Regions from separate parts of the Paenibacillus sp. FSL R10-2199 genome, predicted to be linked through region 3. Evidence: a T-box and tRNA genes for the amino acid it is inferred to sense, from the RefSeq annotation. Region 3 holds a T-box; the other regions hold tRNA genes.
What was found. A T-box is a leader RNA that pairs with one kind of tRNA and senses whether it is charged. The one in region 3 lies ahead of NYE33_RS08100 (glutamine--tRNA ligase/YqeY domain fusion protein), so its partner is inferred to be a tRNA-Gln.
Positions count from the first base shown of each region.

Region 1: it encodes a tRNA-Gln, which carries the amino acid that the T-box ahead of NYE33_RS08100 (glutamine--tRNA ligase/YqeY domain fusion protein) is inferred to sense. The anticodon was not compared.
Region 2: it encodes a tRNA-Gln, which carries the amino acid that the T-box ahead of NYE33_RS08100 (glutamine--tRNA ligase/YqeY domain fusion protein) is inferred to sense. The anticodon was not compared.

Region 1 covers NZ_JBBOBO010000001.1:1,976,493-1,982,239, forward strand. The annotation lists rRNA gene NYE33_RS08775 (23S ribosomal RNA) at 292-3,222, shown strand; tRNA gene NYE33_RS08780 (tRNA-Asn) at 3,286-3,361, shown strand; tRNA gene NYE33_RS08785 (tRNA-Ser) at 3,365-3,454, shown strand; tRNA gene NYE33_RS08790 (tRNA-Glu) at 3,486-3,557, shown strand; tRNA gene NYE33_RS08795 (tRNA-Val) at 3,563-3,638, shown strand; tRNA gene NYE33_RS08800 (tRNA-Met) at 3,672-3,748, shown strand; tRNA gene NYE33_RS08805 (tRNA-Asp) at 3,753-3,830, shown strand; tRNA gene NYE33_RS08810 (tRNA-Phe) at 3,850-3,925, shown strand; tRNA gene NYE33_RS08815 (tRNA-Thr) at 3,946-4,021, shown strand; tRNA gene NYE33_RS08820 (tRNA-Tyr) at 4,027-4,112, shown strand; tRNA gene NYE33_RS08825 (tRNA-Trp) at 4,118-4,191, shown strand; tRNA gene NYE33_RS08830 (tRNA-His) at 4,218-4,293, shown strand; tRNA gene NYE33_RS08835 (tRNA-His) at 4,343-4,418, shown strand; tRNA gene NYE33_RS08840 (tRNA-Gln) at 4,437-4,511, shown strand; tRNA gene NYE33_RS08845 (tRNA-Gly) at 4,518-4,592, shown strand; tRNA gene NYE33_RS08850 (tRNA-Cys) at 4,600-4,673, shown strand; tRNA gene NYE33_RS08855 (tRNA-Leu) at 4,703-4,781, shown strand; gene NYE33_RS08860 (aldo/keto reductase) at 4,934-5,747, opposite strand, start outside.
Region 2 covers NZ_JBBOBO010000002.1:1,867,400-1,873,146, reverse strand. The annotation lists rRNA gene NYE33_RS35955 (23S ribosomal RNA) at 1-389, shown strand, start outside; rRNA gene rrf (5S ribosomal RNA) at 468-584, shown strand; tRNA gene NYE33_RS35945 (tRNA-Ile) at 648-724, shown strand; tRNA gene NYE33_RS35940 (tRNA-Asn) at 728-803, shown strand; tRNA gene NYE33_RS35935 (tRNA-Ser) at 807-896, shown strand; tRNA gene NYE33_RS35930 (tRNA-Glu) at 948-1,019, shown strand; tRNA gene NYE33_RS35925 (tRNA-Val) at 1,025-1,100, shown strand; tRNA gene NYE33_RS35920 (tRNA-Met) at 1,134-1,210, shown strand; tRNA gene NYE33_RS35915 (tRNA-Asp) at 1,215-1,292, shown strand; tRNA gene NYE33_RS35910 (tRNA-Gln) at 1,387-1,461, shown strand; tRNA gene NYE33_RS35905 (tRNA-Lys) at 1,489-1,564, shown strand; tRNA gene NYE33_RS35900 (tRNA-Leu) at 1,581-1,664, shown strand; tRNA gene NYE33_RS35895 (tRNA-Gly) at 1,672-1,746, shown strand; tRNA gene NYE33_RS35890 (tRNA-Arg) at 1,757-1,833, shown strand; tRNA gene NYE33_RS35885 (tRNA-Pro) at 1,987-2,060, shown strand; tRNA gene NYE33_RS35880 (tRNA-Gly) at 2,073-2,143, shown strand; gene NYE33_RS35875 (helix-turn-helix transcriptional regulator) at 2,362-3,312, shown strand; gene katA (catalase KatA) at 3,406-4,857, opposite strand; gene NYE33_RS35865 (discoidin domain-containing protein) at 5,210-5,734, opposite strand.
Region 3 covers NZ_JBBOBO010000001.1:1,806,371-1,812,117, forward strand. The annotation lists gene NYE33_RS08090 (oxalate decarboxylase family bicupin) at 1-329, opposite strand, end outside; gene NYE33_RS08095 (tetratricopeptide repeat protein) at 480-2,036, shown strand; T-box leader at 2,118-2,380, shown strand; gene NYE33_RS08100 (glutamine--tRNA ligase/YqeY domain fusion protein) at 2,457-4,160, shown strand; gene NYE33_RS08105 (FtsB family cell division protein) at 4,235-4,438, shown strand; gene NYE33_RS08110 (Nramp family divalent metal transporter) at 4,853-5,747, shown strand, end outside.

The DNA of each region.
Region 1 (5,747 bases), 170 kb from region 3:
TTTTGAGAGTTTAAGCTCTCATCTTTAAACTGTCTGAATTTTCGAACATCACAGTCGTGATTGTCCCGAAACTTCAGCACCTTGATCCTTGAAAACTGGATACCGAAACGAATTTGCGTTTTAGAACATCTTTTAGCTGAAACTTGTGTAAGCAAGTTGAAATAGTTATTAGTGCAGAACGAAGGTTTTCGATTGTGCAGCGACCTTTGGCTTTGAATGTGTTGGTGAATGGAGCAATCCATGAGCGGCATTCAAAACAAGATGAGCAAGCAAGCGAAACACCGGAGTGACGGTTAAGCTAATAAGAGCACACGGAGGATGCCTAGGCGCCAGGAGCCGACGAAGGACGTGGCGAACAACGAAACTGCCTCGGGGAGCTGTAAGCAAGCTTTGATCCGGGGGTGTCCGAATGGGGAAACCCAGCTGTGGTAATTCGCAGTTACTCGTATCTGAATACATAGGATACGCAGAGGCAGACCAGGGGAACTGAAACATCTAAGTACCCTGAGGAAGAGAAAACAATAGTGATTCCGTCAGTAGCGGCGAGCGAACGCGGAACAGCCTAAACCAAGGGGCTTGCCTCTTGGGGTTGTGGGACGTCTCACATGGAGTTACAAAGGAATATGGTAGGCGAAGAGGTCTGGAAAGGCCCGCGATAGAGGTAAAAGCCCTGTAGCCTAAACTGTGTTCTCTCCGAGACGGATCCCGAGTAGTGCGGGGCACGTGAAACCCCGTATGAATCCAGCAGGACCATCTGCTAAGGCTAAATACTACCTGGCGACCGATAGTGAAACAGTACCGTGAGGGAAAGGTGAAAAGCACCCCGGAAGGGGAGTGAAATAGAACCTGAAACCGTGTGCTTACAAAAAGTCAGAGCCCGATCTATGGGTGATGGCGTGCCTTTTGTAGAATGAACCGGCGAGTTACGTTTAACATGCAAGGTTAAGGTGAGAAGCCGGAGCCGCAGCGAAAGCGAGTCTGAATAGGGCGACTAAGTATGTGGACGTAGACCCGAAACCGTGTGATCTACCCCTGTCCAGGGTGAAGGTGCGGTAACACGCACTGGAGGCCCGAACCCACGCATGTTGAAAAATGCGGGGATGAGGTGGGGGTAGCGGAGAAATTCCAATCGAACTCGGAGATAGCTGGTTCTCCCCGAAATAGCTTTAGGGCTAGCCTCGGTGAATGGAGTGGTGGAGGTAGAGCACTGATTGGGTGCGGGGCCCGCAAGGGTTACCAAGCTCAGTCAAACTCCGAATGCCATTAACTTCTTGCCGGGAGTCAGACAGTGAGTGCTAAGATCCATTGTCAAAAGGGAAACAGCCCAGACCATCAGCTAAGGTCCCCAAGTGTGTGTTAAGTGGGAAAGGATGTGGAGTTGCACAGACAACCAGGATGTTGGCTTAGAAGCAGCCACCATTGAAAGAGTGCGTAATAGCTCACTGGTCGAGTGACTCTGCGCCGAAAATGTAACGGGGCTAAACACACCACCGAAGCTATGGCTAGATGCTTTGCATCTGGGGTAGGGGAGCGTTGTATGCAGGTTGAAGGTGTACCGTAAGGAGCGCTGGACAGCATACAAGTGAGAATGCCGGTATGAGTAACGAAAAGATCAGTGAGAATCTGATCCGCCGAAAGCCCAAGGTTTCCTGAGGAAGGCTCGTCCGCTCAGGGTAAGTCGGGACCTAAGGCGAGGCCGAAAGGCGTAGTCGAAGGACAACAGTTTGAAATTACTGTACCACCGTAATCCGCTATGAGCGATGGGGTGACGCAGGAGGGTAGTGACGCGGACTGATGGATATGTCCGTCTAAGCAGTGAGGCTGATGTGTAGGCAAATCCGCACATCACTAAGGCTGGGCTGTGATGGGGAGCGAAAATTGTAGTAGCGAAGGTCATGATCTCACACTGCCAAGAAAAGCCTCTAGCCAGGAGAAGGTGCCCGTACCGCAAACCGACACAGGTAGGCGAGAAGAGAATTCTAAGGCGCGCGGAAGAACTCTCGTTAAGGAACTCGGCAAAATGACCTCGTAACTTCGGGAGAAGAGGTGCCTCGGTAGGGTGAATAGCCCGAGGGGGCCGCAGTGAAAAGGCCCAAGCGACTGTTTAGCAAAAACACAGGTCTGTGCGAAGCCGCAAGGCGAAGTATACGGGCTGACGCCTGCCCGGTGCTGGAAGGTTAAGGGGAGTGGTTAGGGGTTAAACCCGAAGCTGTGAACCGAAGCCCCAGTAAACGGCGGCCGTAACTATAACGGTCCTAAGGTAGCGAAATTCCTTGTCAGGTAAATTCTGACCCGCACGAATGGCGTAACGACTTGGGCGCTGTCTCAACGAGAGATCCGGTGAAATTTTAATACCTGTGAAGATGCAGGTTACCCGCGACAAGACGGAAAGACCCCATGGAGCTTTACTGCAGCTTGATATTGAATTTGGGTACGATCTGTACAGGATAGGTGGGAGCCGTTGAGGCAGGAGCGCAAGCTTCTGCGGAGGCGCCGTTGGGATACCACCCTGATCGTATCTAGGTTCTAACCTAGTGCCCTAATCGGGTACGGGGACCGTGTCAGGCGGGCAGTTTGACTGGGGCGGTCGCCTCCTAAAGAGTAACGGAGGCGTTCAAAGGTTCCCTCAGAATGGTTGGAAATCATTCGCAGAGTGCAAAGGCATAAGGGAGCTTGACTGCGAGACCTACAAGTCGAGCAGGGACGAAAGTCGGACTTAGTGATCCGGTGGTACCGCATGGAAGGGCCATCGCTCAACGGATAAAAGCTACCCTGGGGATAACAGGCTTATCTCCCCCAAGAGTCCACATCGACGGGGAGGTTTGGCACCTCGATGTCGGCTCATCGCATCCTGGGGCTGAAGTAGGTCCCAAGGGTTGGGCTGTTCGCCCATTAAAGCGGTACGCGAGCTGGGTTCAGAACGTCGTGAGACAGTTCGGTCCCTATCTGTCGTGGGCGCAGGAAATTTGAGAGGAGCTGTCCTTAGTACGAGAGGACCGGGATGGACGTACCGCTGGTGCATCAGTTGTTCCGCCAGGAGCATGGCTGAGTAGCTACGTACGGACGGGATAAGCGCTGAAAGCATCTAAGCGTGAAGCCCCCCTCAAGATGAGATTTCCCAATTAGTAAGACCCCTTGAAGACGACGAGGTAGATAGGTTGGAGGTGGAAGTGCAGCAATGCATGGAGCTGACCAATACTAATCGGTCGAGGGCTTATCCAAATTTCTTAGAGCGCAGATTCGTTTCGGATTCAGTTTTCAGGTGATCAAGCCTGTTATGTATATTCCCTGATAGCTCAGTTGGTAGAGCACTCGACTGTTAATCGAGTTGTCACAGGTTCGAGTCCTGTTCGGGGAGCCATCTGGAGAGGTGTCCGAGTTTGGCCGAAGGAGCACGATTGGAAATCGTGTAGGCGCCACAAGCGTCTCGAGGGTTCGAATCCCTCTCTCTCCGTAGCTTTACCTTACAAATATTTAATCAACATGGCTCGTTGGTCAAGGGGTTAAGACACCTCCCTTTCACGGAGGTAACATGGGTTCGAATCCCATACGAGTCATATATGGAGGCTTAGCTCAGCTGGGAGAGCATCTGCCTTACAAGCAGAGGGTCGGGGGTTCGAACCCCTCAGCCTCCACCATCTATCTTTAACAGAATAGATTTTTAACATTGACGCGGGGTGGAGCAGCCCGGTAGCTCGTCGGGCTCATAACCCGAAGGCCGCAGGTTCAAATCCTGCCCCCGCAACCAATTTGGAACCGTGGTGTAGTTGGCCTAACATGCCTGCCTGTCACGCAGGAGATCGCGGGTTCGAATCCCGTCGGTTCCGCCATCTTTATGAAAAAATGTTCGGCTCGGTAGCTCAGTCGGTAGAGCAAAGGACTGAAAATCCTTGTGTCGGGGGTTCGATTCCCTCCCGCGCCACCATATTTCTTACAACTTAATACGCCGGTGTAGCTCAATTGGTAGAGCAACTGACTTGTAATCAGTAGGTTGGGGGTTCAAGTCCTCTCGCCGGCACCATCCTCGGAGGCTTAGCGAAGTGGCCAAACGCATCAGACTGTAAATCTGCTCACGTACGTGTTCGGTGGTTCGAATCCATCAGCCTCCACCATTTTTAGGGGCATAGTTTAAAGGTAGAACAACGGTCTCCAAAACCGTTGGTGTGGGTTCAATTCCTGCTGCCCCTGCCAAGTAATATCCTATAAAATTTAATATGGCGATCGTGGCGAAGTGGTTAACGCACCGGATTGTGGTTCCGGCATTCGTGGGTTCGAGACCCATCGGTCGCCCCATTTATTTTATAAGAGTTATAAGGCATTGCAATTAAATAAGCTTCATATGGCGACTGTGGCGAAGGGGTTAACGCACCGGATTGTGGTTCCGGCATTCGTGGGTTCGAGACCCATCAGTCGCCCCATTTTATTAAATCAAATGTTGGGGATTAGCCAAGCGGTAAGGCAACGGACTTTGACTCCGTCATTCATAGGTTCGATTCCTATATCCCCAGCCATTATATGCGGACGTGGCTCAGCGGTAGAGCATCGCCTTGCCAAGGCGAGGGTCGCGGGTTCGATTCCCGTCGTCCGCTCCATTTTTTTGGTGCCATAGCCAAGTGGTAAGGCAAAGCTCTGCAAAAGCTTTATCCCCAGTTCAAATCTGGGTGGCACCTCCATTATCTTTTAGAACTAATTCTATGTATATGCCGGCGTGGCGGAATGGCAGACGCGCTCGACTCAAAATCGAGTGGGAAACCGTGGAGGTTCGAGTCCTCTCGCCGGTATAATTTATGAAACTAGTCCCTTAGGAGTTTGACTCCTGAGGGATTTTTATATTTATACTCCATCTCAAATTAAGGATAAAACCCGCAACGAACTTAGATCATCAAATTCGTTGCGGGTTTTATATGTTTTATATGTTGATGCTAAGACTCACTTAAGGAAGCACGTTCCCGGCCGCGCGGTAGATCTCGTACCATTCCTGGCGGCTGAGGGTTATATCGGAAGCTTTGGCGATATCAAGCAAGCGCGCTGTGTTGGTGGTACCGACCACCGGCTGCATCTTAGCCGGATGGCGAAGGAGCCAGGCGATGGCGATGGCCGTATCTGCTACACCTTTTTCCGCAGCCAGACGGTTAATGACTTCATTCACCTCCGGGAACTTCTCATTGCCGAGGAATACGCCTTCAAAGAAACCGTATTGGAACGGTGACCAAGGCTGGATCGTCATATCATGCAGGCGGCTATACTCCAGGATGCCTCCATCATGGACAACTGATCCGGAATTTGTCATATTGACGTTGATCCCGGAATCGATCATGCCGGTGACCATTACGCTGAGCTGAAGCTGGTTGAACAGCAGGGGCTGCTTGACGTTCTTTTTCAGCAATTCAATCTGCAGGGGATTCTGGTTGCTGACGCCGAAGTGTTTCACGAGGCCTCTGCTCTCCAGCTGATCAAAGGCTTCTGCTACTTCTTCAGGCTCCATAAGGGTGTCCGGGCGGTGCAGCAGCAGAACATCGACATAATCGGTCTTCAGGCGCTTCAGGCTGTTCTCTACCGAGCTCACAATATGCTCTTTGGAGAAGTCGAAGAAGCCATTACGGATTCCGCATTTGGTCTGAATCAGCAGTTGCTCACGCATGCCCGGACTTGCAGCCAGCACGTCGCCGAACACCTCCTCAGCTTTACCGGCAGCATAAATGTCAGCGTGGTCAAAAAAGTCTATGCCAGCCTCAAGGGCGCTGTGA
Region 2 (5,747 bases), on a different contig from region 3:
ATGTCGGCTCATCGCATCCTGGGGCTGAAGTAGGTCCCAAGGGTTGGGCTGTTCGCCCATTAAAGCGGTACGCGAGCTGGGTTCAGAACGTCGTGAGACAGTTCGGTCCCTATCTGTCGTGGGCGCAGGAAATTTGAGAGGAGCTGTCCTTAGTACGAGAGGACCGGGATGGACGTACCGCTGGTGCATCAGTTGTTCCGCCAGGAGCATGGCTGAGTAGCTACGTACGGACGGGATAAGCGCTGAAAGCATCTAAGCGTGAAGCCCCCCTCAAGATGAGATTTCCCAATTAGTAAGACCCCTTGAAGACGACGAGGTAGATAGGTTGGAGGTGGAAGTGCAGCAATGCATGGAGCTGACCAATACTAATCGGTCGAGGGCTTATCCAAATTTCGAACAACGCAGATTCGTTTCGGATTCAGTTTTCAGGAATCAAATTCCTGAAGCATTTACGCTGTAAATGCCCGTTTGGTGGCGATAGCGGAGGGGTTCCACGCGTACCCATCCCGAACACGACCGTTAAGCCCTCCAGCGCCGATGGTACTTGGACCGAAGGGTCCTGGGAGAGTAGGACGCCGCCAAGCGGACAATCCACACACACTGTGGTATTTTTTTTGCCCTTATTAGTTGCATAGTGGTATGAGAACGGGCCTTTAGCTCAGCTGGTTAGAGCGCACCTCTGATAAGGGTGAGGTCAGTGGTTCAAGTCCACTAAGGCCCACCATATTCCCTGATAGCTCAGTTGGTAGAGCACTCGACTGTTAATCGAGTTGTCACAGGTTCGAGTCCTGTTCGGGGAGCCATCTGGAGAGGTGTCCGAGTTTGGCCGAAGGAGCACGATTGGAAATCGTGTAGGCGCCACAAGCGTCTCGAGGGTTCGAATCCCTCTCTCTCCGTAGCTTTACCTTCCCTGTATAGGGATGAGAAGTAGAATTATTTAACAGCATGGCTCGTTGGTCAAGGGGTTAAGACACCTCCCTTTCACGGAGGTAACATGGGTTCGAATCCCATACGAGTCATATATGGAGGCTTAGCTCAGCTGGGAGAGCATCTGCCTTACAAGCAGAGGGTCGGGGGTTCGAACCCCTCAGCCTCCACCATCTATCTTTAACAGAATAGATCTTTAACATTGACGCGGGGTGGAGCAGCCCGGTAGCTCGTCGGGCTCATAACCCGAAGGCCGCAGGTTCAAATCCTGCCCCCGCAACCAATTTGGAACCGTGGTGTAGTTGGCCTAACATGCCTGCCTGTCACGCAGGAGATCGCGGGTTCGAATCCCGTCGGTTCCGCCATTTTTATTGTATGAAGGTATCAGGGATTGAGCATCCTATATCTCGAAGTATAGAGTATCCACCCGATTCCGTAGTGTTTGCTAATTATTAATATTGGGGATTAGCCAAGCGGTAAGGCAACGGACTTTGACTCCGTCATTCATAGGTTCGATTCCTATATCCCCAGCCATTTCATTTATGATTGCTTCTCTTATGAGAGCCATTAGCTCAGTTGGTAGAGCACCTGACTTTTAATCAGGGTGTCGAAGGTTCGAGTCCTTCATGGCTCACCATTTTCTTATAAAGTGTGCGCGTGTGGCGGAATGGCAGACGCACCAGACTTAGGATCTGGCGTTTCACGACGTGGGGGTTCAAGTCCCTTCACGCGCACCATGTTTTTGCGGACGTGGCTCAGCGGTAGAGCATCGCCTTGCCAAGGCGAGGGTCGCGGGTTCGATTCCCGTCGTCCGCTCCATATAGATTTTGCGCCCTTAGCTCAGCTGGATAGAGCGTTTGACTACGAATCAAAAGGCCGGGAGTTCGAATCTCTCAGGGCGCGCCATTTATAACTTCATTGAATCATCAAAGTGTCCTCAGGATTCGAACGAGTTCGTTGGAGCATCAGCTTCAATAGCACAACTTCGCAATCGGATGCGAAGCATCCGTATCTCTCAGGGCGCGCCATTATTACTTTGCAGTATAGCTTTTATATTAACGGGATGTAGCTCAGCTTGGTAGAGCACCTGGTTTGGGACCAGGGGGTCGCATGTTCAAATCGTGTCATCCCGATATTTCACCTTTGCGGGTGTAGTTCAATGGTAGAACTTCAGCCTTCCAAGCTGATAGCGTGGGTTCGATTCCCATCACCCGCTTAAATAATAGTTACAGCAACCCTTGATATTCAAGGGTTTTTTTGTTTTTTTAGCATGGGGCGGAAGTATTGCTTACTAAAAATACATAGTATATGCTGGTGGCCGCTCTATGCGCTGGTAATGCTATATTATGCAGACAGCCATGTTTATATAGACCTGTTATATTAGAACTATGGAAGAACAGGCACTATTTACTTGGAAGTTGAGGAGCATTTATTATGACAGACAAAGTAATACGGATCTTCAAGATCATTAACGCCATCCAGTCGAATCCCGGGATTACGGCTGCGGATCTGGCATTCCGGTGCGAGGTGAATATTAGAACGATTTACAGGGACTTGGATGTAATCAGTCATTTTGCACCGGTGATGAATGAGGGGAGAGGAACGGGTTATAAGTTTATGGGGAAATTCTTCTTATACCCGCTGGATTTCTCCGAGCAGGAGGCAATGGCCTTCTCTCTGCTGCCCTCCGTGCTGGCACCCGGCAAAATCCCCCCAGGTTTTCTGTCTGCCTTTGACAAAGTCATGGGCACACATCTGAAGGAGAAATCCAAACAGAATGGAATGCTTGAGAATATTTCAGATATTATCCAAATGGGCAAGCCTGCTTACCGCAAGGAGAGCCGGAATTTCCTGCAGCCGCTGATCGGGGCGATTATGGAGCAACGGCGGATTCGTACGGTATATCACTCGCAATTGCGCAACGAGACAACGCAGCGGGAGATTGATCCTTATTATTTGATTCCGCGTGACCAGAGATTCTATCTGATTGGCTATTGCCACCTGAAGAGGGCGATCCGGACGTTTCGCATCAGCCGTTTTCAGCAGGTAGAGGTGACGGATACCCCCTTCGACAAAGGGGATTTCAATATTAAACAGTATCTGAAAAATACCTGGTCGATCGACCGGGGCAACAAGAATACCACCTTCAAAGTGCGGTTTCATCCGGAGGTAGCGCGTTACATCAAAGAAGAGGAATTGTTCGTGCACCCGCGAATGACCGATGAGGAAGACGGAAGTCTGCTGTTTGAAGTCACCGTCAATAACGACAAGGAATTTATTAAGTGGATTCTGCAATATGGCCCTAACGCCGAGATTCTTGAGCCGGTATCCGCGAGACAGGGACTGAAGCAGCAGCTGGAGCAGTGGATGAATGTGTATCATTAGGGAATATACATAGAAAATGCAAATACGATAATCCCAAGAAACCCCTGACTGATGAAGTCAGGGGTTTCTTGGCGCTGAAGGGTGCAAGTGGAGTTACTCCGGTACCACCAGTCCCAGTCCGTCCGCGATACGCCGTCCAAATTCCGGATCGGCTTTGTAGAAATGGCCAATCTGGCGAAGCTTGATCTCATCCGACTCGACTGGAGTCATCGCGCCTACAATATTGCGTACGAGCCGGGCACGCTCCTCTTCATTCAGCAGACGATAGAGATCACCCGGCTGGGTGTAATGATCGTTGTGATCATAAGGGACACTGTCTGCTTGACCGGAGACTGCAAAAGCGGCCGGTCTATCCTGCGGCGACTCGGTTGCCCCGCCGAAGCTGTTAGGCTCGTAATACACGGAGCCTCCGCCGTTATTGGTGTGATTCAGCGCGCCATCCCGCTGATTATTGTTCACCTCGGCGATGGGCCGGTTAACCGGCAGGTGGTTGTGATTCGCTCCTACCCGGTAACGGTGGGCGTCTCCGTAGGCGAAGAGGCGGCCCTGGAGCATTTTATCAGGAGAGGCTTCTATCCCTGGCACAAATGATCCCGGGGAGAAGGTAGCCTGCTCTACTTCGGCGAAGTAGTTCTCCGGATTGCGGTCCAGCACCATGCGGCCCACCTCAATCAGCGGGTAATCCTTCTGGGACCATACCTTGGTGACATCAAACGGGTCGAAACGGTAGGTGTCAGCATCCTCTACAGGCATGATCTGCACATGCAGTCTCCAGGCGGGAAAATCCCCTTTGTCGATCGCATTGAACAAGTCCTCAGTATGGTAATCCGGGTTGTCACCGGCAATCTGCGCAGCCAGATTAACATCGAGATTCTTGACGCCCTGCTCTGTTTTGAAATGGTATTTCACCCATACTGCGGCGCCTTCTGCATTCACCCACTTGAACGTATGGCTGCCGAAGCCGTGCATATGACGGAGGGTGGCCGGTATGCCGCGGTCAGACATCAGAATCGTAACCTGGTGCAGGGATTCAGGGGAGAGCGACCAGAAATCCCATACAGCGTTCGGGTTCTTCAGATGTGTCTGCGGGTGGCGTTTCTGGGTATGGATAAAGTCCGGGAATTTGATCGCATCACGGATGAAAAAGACAGGTGTATTGTTGCCGACGAGGTCGTAGTTGCCTTCTTCGGTATAGAATTTCACGGCAAAGCCGCGCGGATCGCGCACGGTATCAGCAGAACCCAGCTCCCCGGCTACGGTAGAGAAGCGGATGAACATCGGTGTGCGCTTACCGACTTCAGATAAGAAGGCAGCTTTTGTATATTGGGAGAGATCTTTGGTGACTTCAAAATAGCCATGAGCACCGGCACCTTTGGCATGGACGACACGCTCAGGAACACGTTCCCGGTTAAAATGGGCTAATTTCTCCAGCAGATGAACATCCTGCAGCAAAGTGGGTCCGCGGGAACCGGCTGTCATAGAATTCTGGTTGTCACCTACCGGGGCACCCCAGCTTGTCGTTAGTTTGTTATTGCTCTCACTCATGAATACAGTCACCTCGTATTAGGATTTGATTTTAGATTAAGTATAATTTTTATAATAACAAAAAATTAAATAAAATCAATCCTTTTTTATAATCATTATAATTAACAATATGCGGAAGAAGGTAAAATCATGATAGGGCTGACGCCTCTGGACTAGAATATATCTGGCATTATTAGAAGGCTAGGGCTAGGGCTAGGGCTAGGGCGAGTGAGAGGGAATGGGAATGGGAGGTATGAGCTGAAGCAGTAGGGTGACAACGTCAAAAACCCTCTACGTTAGGCGTAAGAGGGTCTCTATTGCCGCTATCAGTCAGGAATGCGGCCTGTATCTGATAAGCGCATGTGAGCGTTAATTATTCGTACAGTTCCAGCTCGCCTACAGAAGTGGAATAAGCGCCGTTGTTGGCGGTAATGACCAGCCTGTAGCTGGTATAGTCACCTGTAGAAGAGAGGTTGAAGTAGTAAGAGGAACCCGGATAATAAAGGCCGGACTGGCTGCTCAGAACGACCCAGCTGCTGCCGTTACTGGAGCCCTGAAGGGTCCAGGTTTTTGGCACATTCGCCTGAGGCTGGGATGAGGTGGTGAGCCTATAGCTGCGGACCTTTTTGGAAGTGCCAAAGCTGTATTGCAGATATCCTGAGCTGCCGCTGGAAGTGGAGTAATAGGTGCTGTAATCATGGTCAAAAGCTTTGTAGGCTTCATGGAATGCCCATTCGCTGCTGGCGGAGGCGGTACCCGCCGGACTTATGTTGGAGGTCATCACTGGAACAAGATTGCCGGCAGCACTGGCTCCGGTTAAACTGATCGCGGAAGCCATAAGCAGAGTCCCCAAGCCGATACCTACTTTTTTGAAGCTGCCCATTCGTTGCAATTGCATTTGCCCATCTCCC
Region 3 (5,747 bases):
CATTCCGCCTGCTGGTGCCAGTGCAGCTCGCGTACTCCGCCCGGGGTCAGGCTCATGTTCACTCCTGCAAGTGTGGTGGCGATAGGCAGCTCTCTGACGGTAACCTCCCGGGACCAGCCGCCGAAGTTCAGCTGCATATGGGCGTCGGAGAATGAGAATTTCAGATTGGGGATCAGCCCGTTATCTGTAGAGGGCGGGACGAACATATCGGGATTCTCCCGGTCGCGCAGAATATCGCGGGGGCCGAGGTCGACATTGCCAGCACCGTCACTGCGGATAGGCTGGGGGATAACGGGCTTGCTTGAAGAACCGGGTTCGGCAGGGCTCATGGCTTAAGCTCCTTTCTGGATCGCACAGCACTCCAAGAAATATATGCGCCAGTAAGCCACTTATGTGTTGTGAAGGGCTGAGCGAAATGTGATAATATTTGACTACCGGACAAATTTCCGTACGATAATCAGAGAGCAGGGTTTGAACTAATGACAATAGACGGACAAGAACGCTACCGCTTCAGTGAAGCGCCAATATGGGAACTGCAGCGCAGGTATTATGAGCAGCTGGGACTGCAGGCTTGGGCGAATGACCAGGTCCCGCAGTACATTACAAGCAATCCGATGATCGGAACAGCGTATGCGGAGATGATCTTCGGGTTTCTGCAGGACCGTGCAGAGAAGGGGCATACTACAGAACCGGTTATTATTCTGGAGCTTGGCGCAGGTGTCGGACGCCTGGCATTCCATGTCCTGCAGCAGCTGTGTGAGCTGATTCAGTATGCCGGAGTGCTGCTGCCCCCTTTCCGCTACGTCATGAGCGATTTGCCCTGGAAGAATATTGAGGGCTGGCAGAAGCATGAAGGGCTGAAGCCTTTTGTGGAGCAGGGGATTCTTGATTTCGCCCGCTTTGATGCGGTGCAGGATACAGAGCTGTCCCTGACGCAGAGCGGAATGGTGATTAAGCCCGGCGGACTGCAGCAGCCGCTGATGGTGATCGCCAACTACTTCTTCGATAGTATTCAGCAGGAGCTGCTCTATATTGATGAAGGCAAGATTTATGAATGTGAGGTTTCGTTAAAATATCCCGAGCAATCCGGCTCGATGAGCACGTCCGAAGTACTGCGGGATCTGGTGCCGGAATATCATTACAAGCGGGCCGAAGGCTATGAGGACCCTTCATACAAGTACCATGAAGTAATTTCATTCTATCTGGACAAGCTGGAGGATTCGCATATCCTGTTCCCGGCGGCTGCCATTTCCTGTATGGAGCGGCTCGGGGCGCTCTCCCAGGGGAGCTTCCTGCTGCTTACCGCAGACAAAGGCGACCACCGGCTGGAGAACTGGGAATTCGCCGAGCCGCCGAAGCTGATTCACCACGGCAGTATTTCACTCACGGCGAATTACCATGCGCTGGTGCATTATTTTGAACGGAAGGGCGCACAGTCCCAGTTCACGCAGCATCATTATAAGAATCTGAATGTCGGGTGCATTCTGATGCTTGAAGAGCCGATGCTCCATCCCCATACCCGTCTGGCCTACCGGCGGTTTGTAGAGCGGTTCGGCCCGGATGATTTCTTCAGCCTGAAGGTGTGGATCGACAAAAATTACGATACGATCGGCATGCAGCAGATCCTGGCCTTCTGGCGGCTGGGCGGATATGATGCCGAGCTGTTCATCCAGAGTGCGGAGCGTATCTCTGCTCTGCTGCCGGATGCCGGTGATGATGAGCTGCTGGACCTGCAGCGCGGGATTGATCTGATGTGGAAAGGCTTCTATCCGATGCCGCAGAAATATGATCTGGCCCTGGACTGCGGTCTGCTGCTGTTCGAGATGGAGCAGTACGGGGAGTCCCGCCGCTTCCTGGAGCATTCACTGGCGACCAGTGACGAGGAGCCGGTAATTACTGTACTGTACTGCCTGGCTATTTGCAGCTATGAGCAGGAGGATGACGAAGCGGCGCTGGATTACACGCGCAGATCGCTTCTGATTGAGCCGGAGCATGAGGAAGCTTTGGAGCTCTTGGCGGCGCTGAGTCTGGGGTAAGGTTGTCCGGCAGACTGCTGCGCCTCCGGACACTGCTACACTTTACACGCTGCCTGTGATTTGTTATTCTGGATCAAATGATGAAACGCGATGACGAGAAGAGTACGTCTATTCATTCCCTCACAGAGAGCTCCGGGTGGTGCGAAGGAGCAGGGAAGGCTGGACCGAAACAAGCCTCTGAGCGGTGCACCGGAACCGGCTATGGCCGGGGATGGTACAACAGGAGCTCCTGTTACAGAGCTAGAGTATAAGCCCTGCCTTGCCGGCAGCGCCGTACTTGATGAGATTAATATGGCGACATATTAATAAACCTGGGGTGGTACCGCGAGAATCTCGTCCCCAAGACTACAGTCTTGGAGGTGAGGTTCTTTTTGTTGTCCCGTAAGGGCAGGTATCACCAATATATAGGAGGAGATCAGAATGACTGACGTTAATGTGAATGAGAGTGAACCGGCCGTGCCGGAGAATTATATGGATAAGCTGATCAGAGAAGACGTGGAGGGCGGAGTCTACAGCAGGGAGATCTGCACAAGGTTTCCGCCGGAGCCCAATGGTTATCTGCATATCGGCAGCGCTTTTGCCATCCACACGAATGTTGAGATTGCACGTAAGAATGGCGGCAGATTCCATCTGCGCTTCGATGATACCAACCCGCTGAAAGAGGATATGGAGTATGTAAAAGCTATTACCGAGGATATGGAATGGCTGGGCTGCAGCCCGGGAGAGCATATCTATTATGGCTCCGATTATTCGGAGGAAATCTGCCGCAGCGCAGAGGAGCTGATTCTTAAGGGGAAAGCTTATGTCTGCGACCTGACTCCGGAGGAAGTGACGTCCTACAGGGGGACATTAACCGAACCTGGTAAGGACAGTCCGTACCGGGAACGCTCGCCGGAAGAGAATTTGCGGCTGTTCCGGGAGATGCGTAATGGAGAATATCCTAACGGTGCTAAGGTGCTGCGGGCCAGAATCGACATGTCTTCGCCGAATATCAATCTGCGCGACCCGGTGCTCTACCGGATCATTCATGCGGAGCATTACCGCACGGGAAAAGCCTGGTGCATCTATCCGATGTATGATTTTGCCCATCCGATTCAGGATGCCATTGAAGGGGTGACGCATTCACTGTGCTCCATCGAGTTCAAGGATCACCGGCCGCTATATGAGTGGGTGCTTAAGGAGCTGAATATTCCTGAACCCCCTAAGCAAAGGGAATTCGGCCGGGTGAATCTGACGGGAGTGGTCACGAGCAAACGTTATCTCCGGGCGCTGGTTGCCGGGAAGTATGTGGACGGCTGGGATGATCCGCGTCTGCCTACGCTCCGTGGACTGCGCAGACGCGGATTCACTCCGGAGAGCATCAAGGCTTTTGTCCGGGAGATCGGGATGGCCCGCAATACGGCAATGGTTGATTTCTCGCTGCTGGAGCACTGCGTAAGACAGGATCTTAAGGCGAAGGCACCGGCCATCATGGCCGTGCTGAATCCGCTGAAGGTCGTGCTTACCAACTATGAAGCCGGGGCTTCTGAATTCCTTACCATTGAGTACAACAGTGAGAATCCCGCGCTCGGCACAAGGGACGTTCCGTTCTCCGGCACACTCTATATCGAGCGGGAGGACTTCATGGAGGTACCCTCCAAGGGCTTCCGCAGACTGACGCTTGGCGGTGAAGTAAGGCTGAAGGGCGGGTATTTCATCCGCTGTAACGAAGTGATTAAGAGTGCGGACACTGGTGAGATTGTCGAGCTGCGCTGTACTTATGATCCGGATACGAGAAGCGGGAGCGGTTTTGACGGGCGGAAGGTTAAAGGAACCATCCATTGGGTGTCCGCCGAGCATGCGGTCAAAAGTGATGTGTACCTGTATGAGAAGCTGCTTGTAGACAATGAAGGGCCGAAGGAGGAAGGGGAGACCTGGGAAGCGTACATCAACCCGGATTCTGCCACTTTGCTTAAGGATTGTCTGCTGGAGCCGCTTGCGGATAAACCACAGCCCGGGGATAAATTTCAATTCCTGCGCCACGGCTATTTCTGCGTCGACAGCAGGTTCAGCTCAGGGCACAGGCTGGTATTCAACCGGATCGTACCGCTGAAGGACACCTGGAAAGGGAAAGCAGAAAAATAAGCTTCAACACAGTTTCTCCACAAACGGCGGCTATACTAATGGCAGCACCTTGAATCCCGGAGGGAGGAAAAGCCATGAACTGGTCCTGGTTAATCACACTGATCTGTCCGCTGATGATGATCCTTATGATGTTCGGAATGCCCGGCATGCGCGGCAAACATGGACATGGAGGCCACTCGAGGAAGCAGGCGGATGTGGAGAAGCTGCAGCAGGAGCTGAATGAGCTGAAGCTGCAGAATGAACAGATGCGTGCAGATATCCGCAGTATTACCTCTTAAGCGGTGTGGATCACACCGGAATGCCCGGCGGGCGAGAGTCAGGATGAATGTCCTGGGGCTCGCCTGTTTTTTTATTTTGGGGTTCCCGCAAAGTGCCTGAGTTATCGTCGAAGCTACGGCCCTACTTTGTGGGGTTATTTTATGTTTTAACTGCTTAAATAACTCTGTGTTGTATTGGGTAATTACATATGGACCGGAGCATCACTTTGCTGCAGGTTTGCACATAATATAATTTGGAGCAGCCGGGCGGATGCCGTAGTTCAGAATCAACCCATTGCTCGTATGAAAAATCCAATGAAAATACATTTACATTTCTCAATTAGCGGATTATAATGAAAACAAATCAAATGTTGCATCAGGGAAACTTTCGTGTATATAGACAACTTTTTCCGGGCAAGAGGAGGGATAGAAATGATGGAGCAAAATACAGCAGTAGAATCATCCCCTATACTAAAAGGACATACTAATAAACACTCGGCACAATCAGTGCTGAATGGAGATGTCAAAGGACTGAAGAGACTCCTTCCTTTCCTGGGTCCGGCTTTTATCGCTTCTGTAGCGTACCTGGACCCCGGCAATTTCGCCACTAATATTACAGCAGGCTCGAAATACGGATATTTGTTATTATGGGTTATCTTTGCCTCGAATCTGATGGCTGTCCTTATACAATCCTTATCCGCCAAGCTTGGCATTGCCACCGGCAAGAATCTGCCTGAGGTCGCCCGGGAGAAATTCCCGAGAGGCGTGTCCATCTTCCTGTGGATTCAGAGTGAACTGGTCATTATCGCTACCGATCTGGCGGAATTTATCGGGGCAGCCCTTGGACTATACTTACTGTTCGGTATACCAATGCTGCCGGCTGCGCTGATTACCGCTGTTGGATCTTTCGCTATTCTGGAGCTCCAGCGGCGCGGCTACCGGACCCTGGAGGCCGGAATTGCCGGGATGGTAATGATTGTTGTTCTGGCTTTTGCATTCCAGGTCATTATGGCGAAGCCCGATGCGGGCAGTGTGGTTGCCGGAATGTTTACGCCAAGATTCGAGGGTGTGGACAGCATCCTGCTGGCTGCCGGGATTCTCGGCGCGACAGTTATGCCGCATGCGATTTATCTGCATTCCTCGCTGACCCAGAGCCGGGTCGTCGGGATCGATGAACGGGAGAAGAAACAGATTTTCCGGCTGGAATTCATCGATATTCTGATTGCGATGCTGATCGCCGGTGCCGTGAATATGGCCATGGTGGTTGTAGCTGCGGCGCTCTTTTTCAAGAATGGTCTAGTCGTTGAGGATTTGGATGTCGCCTTCGAGC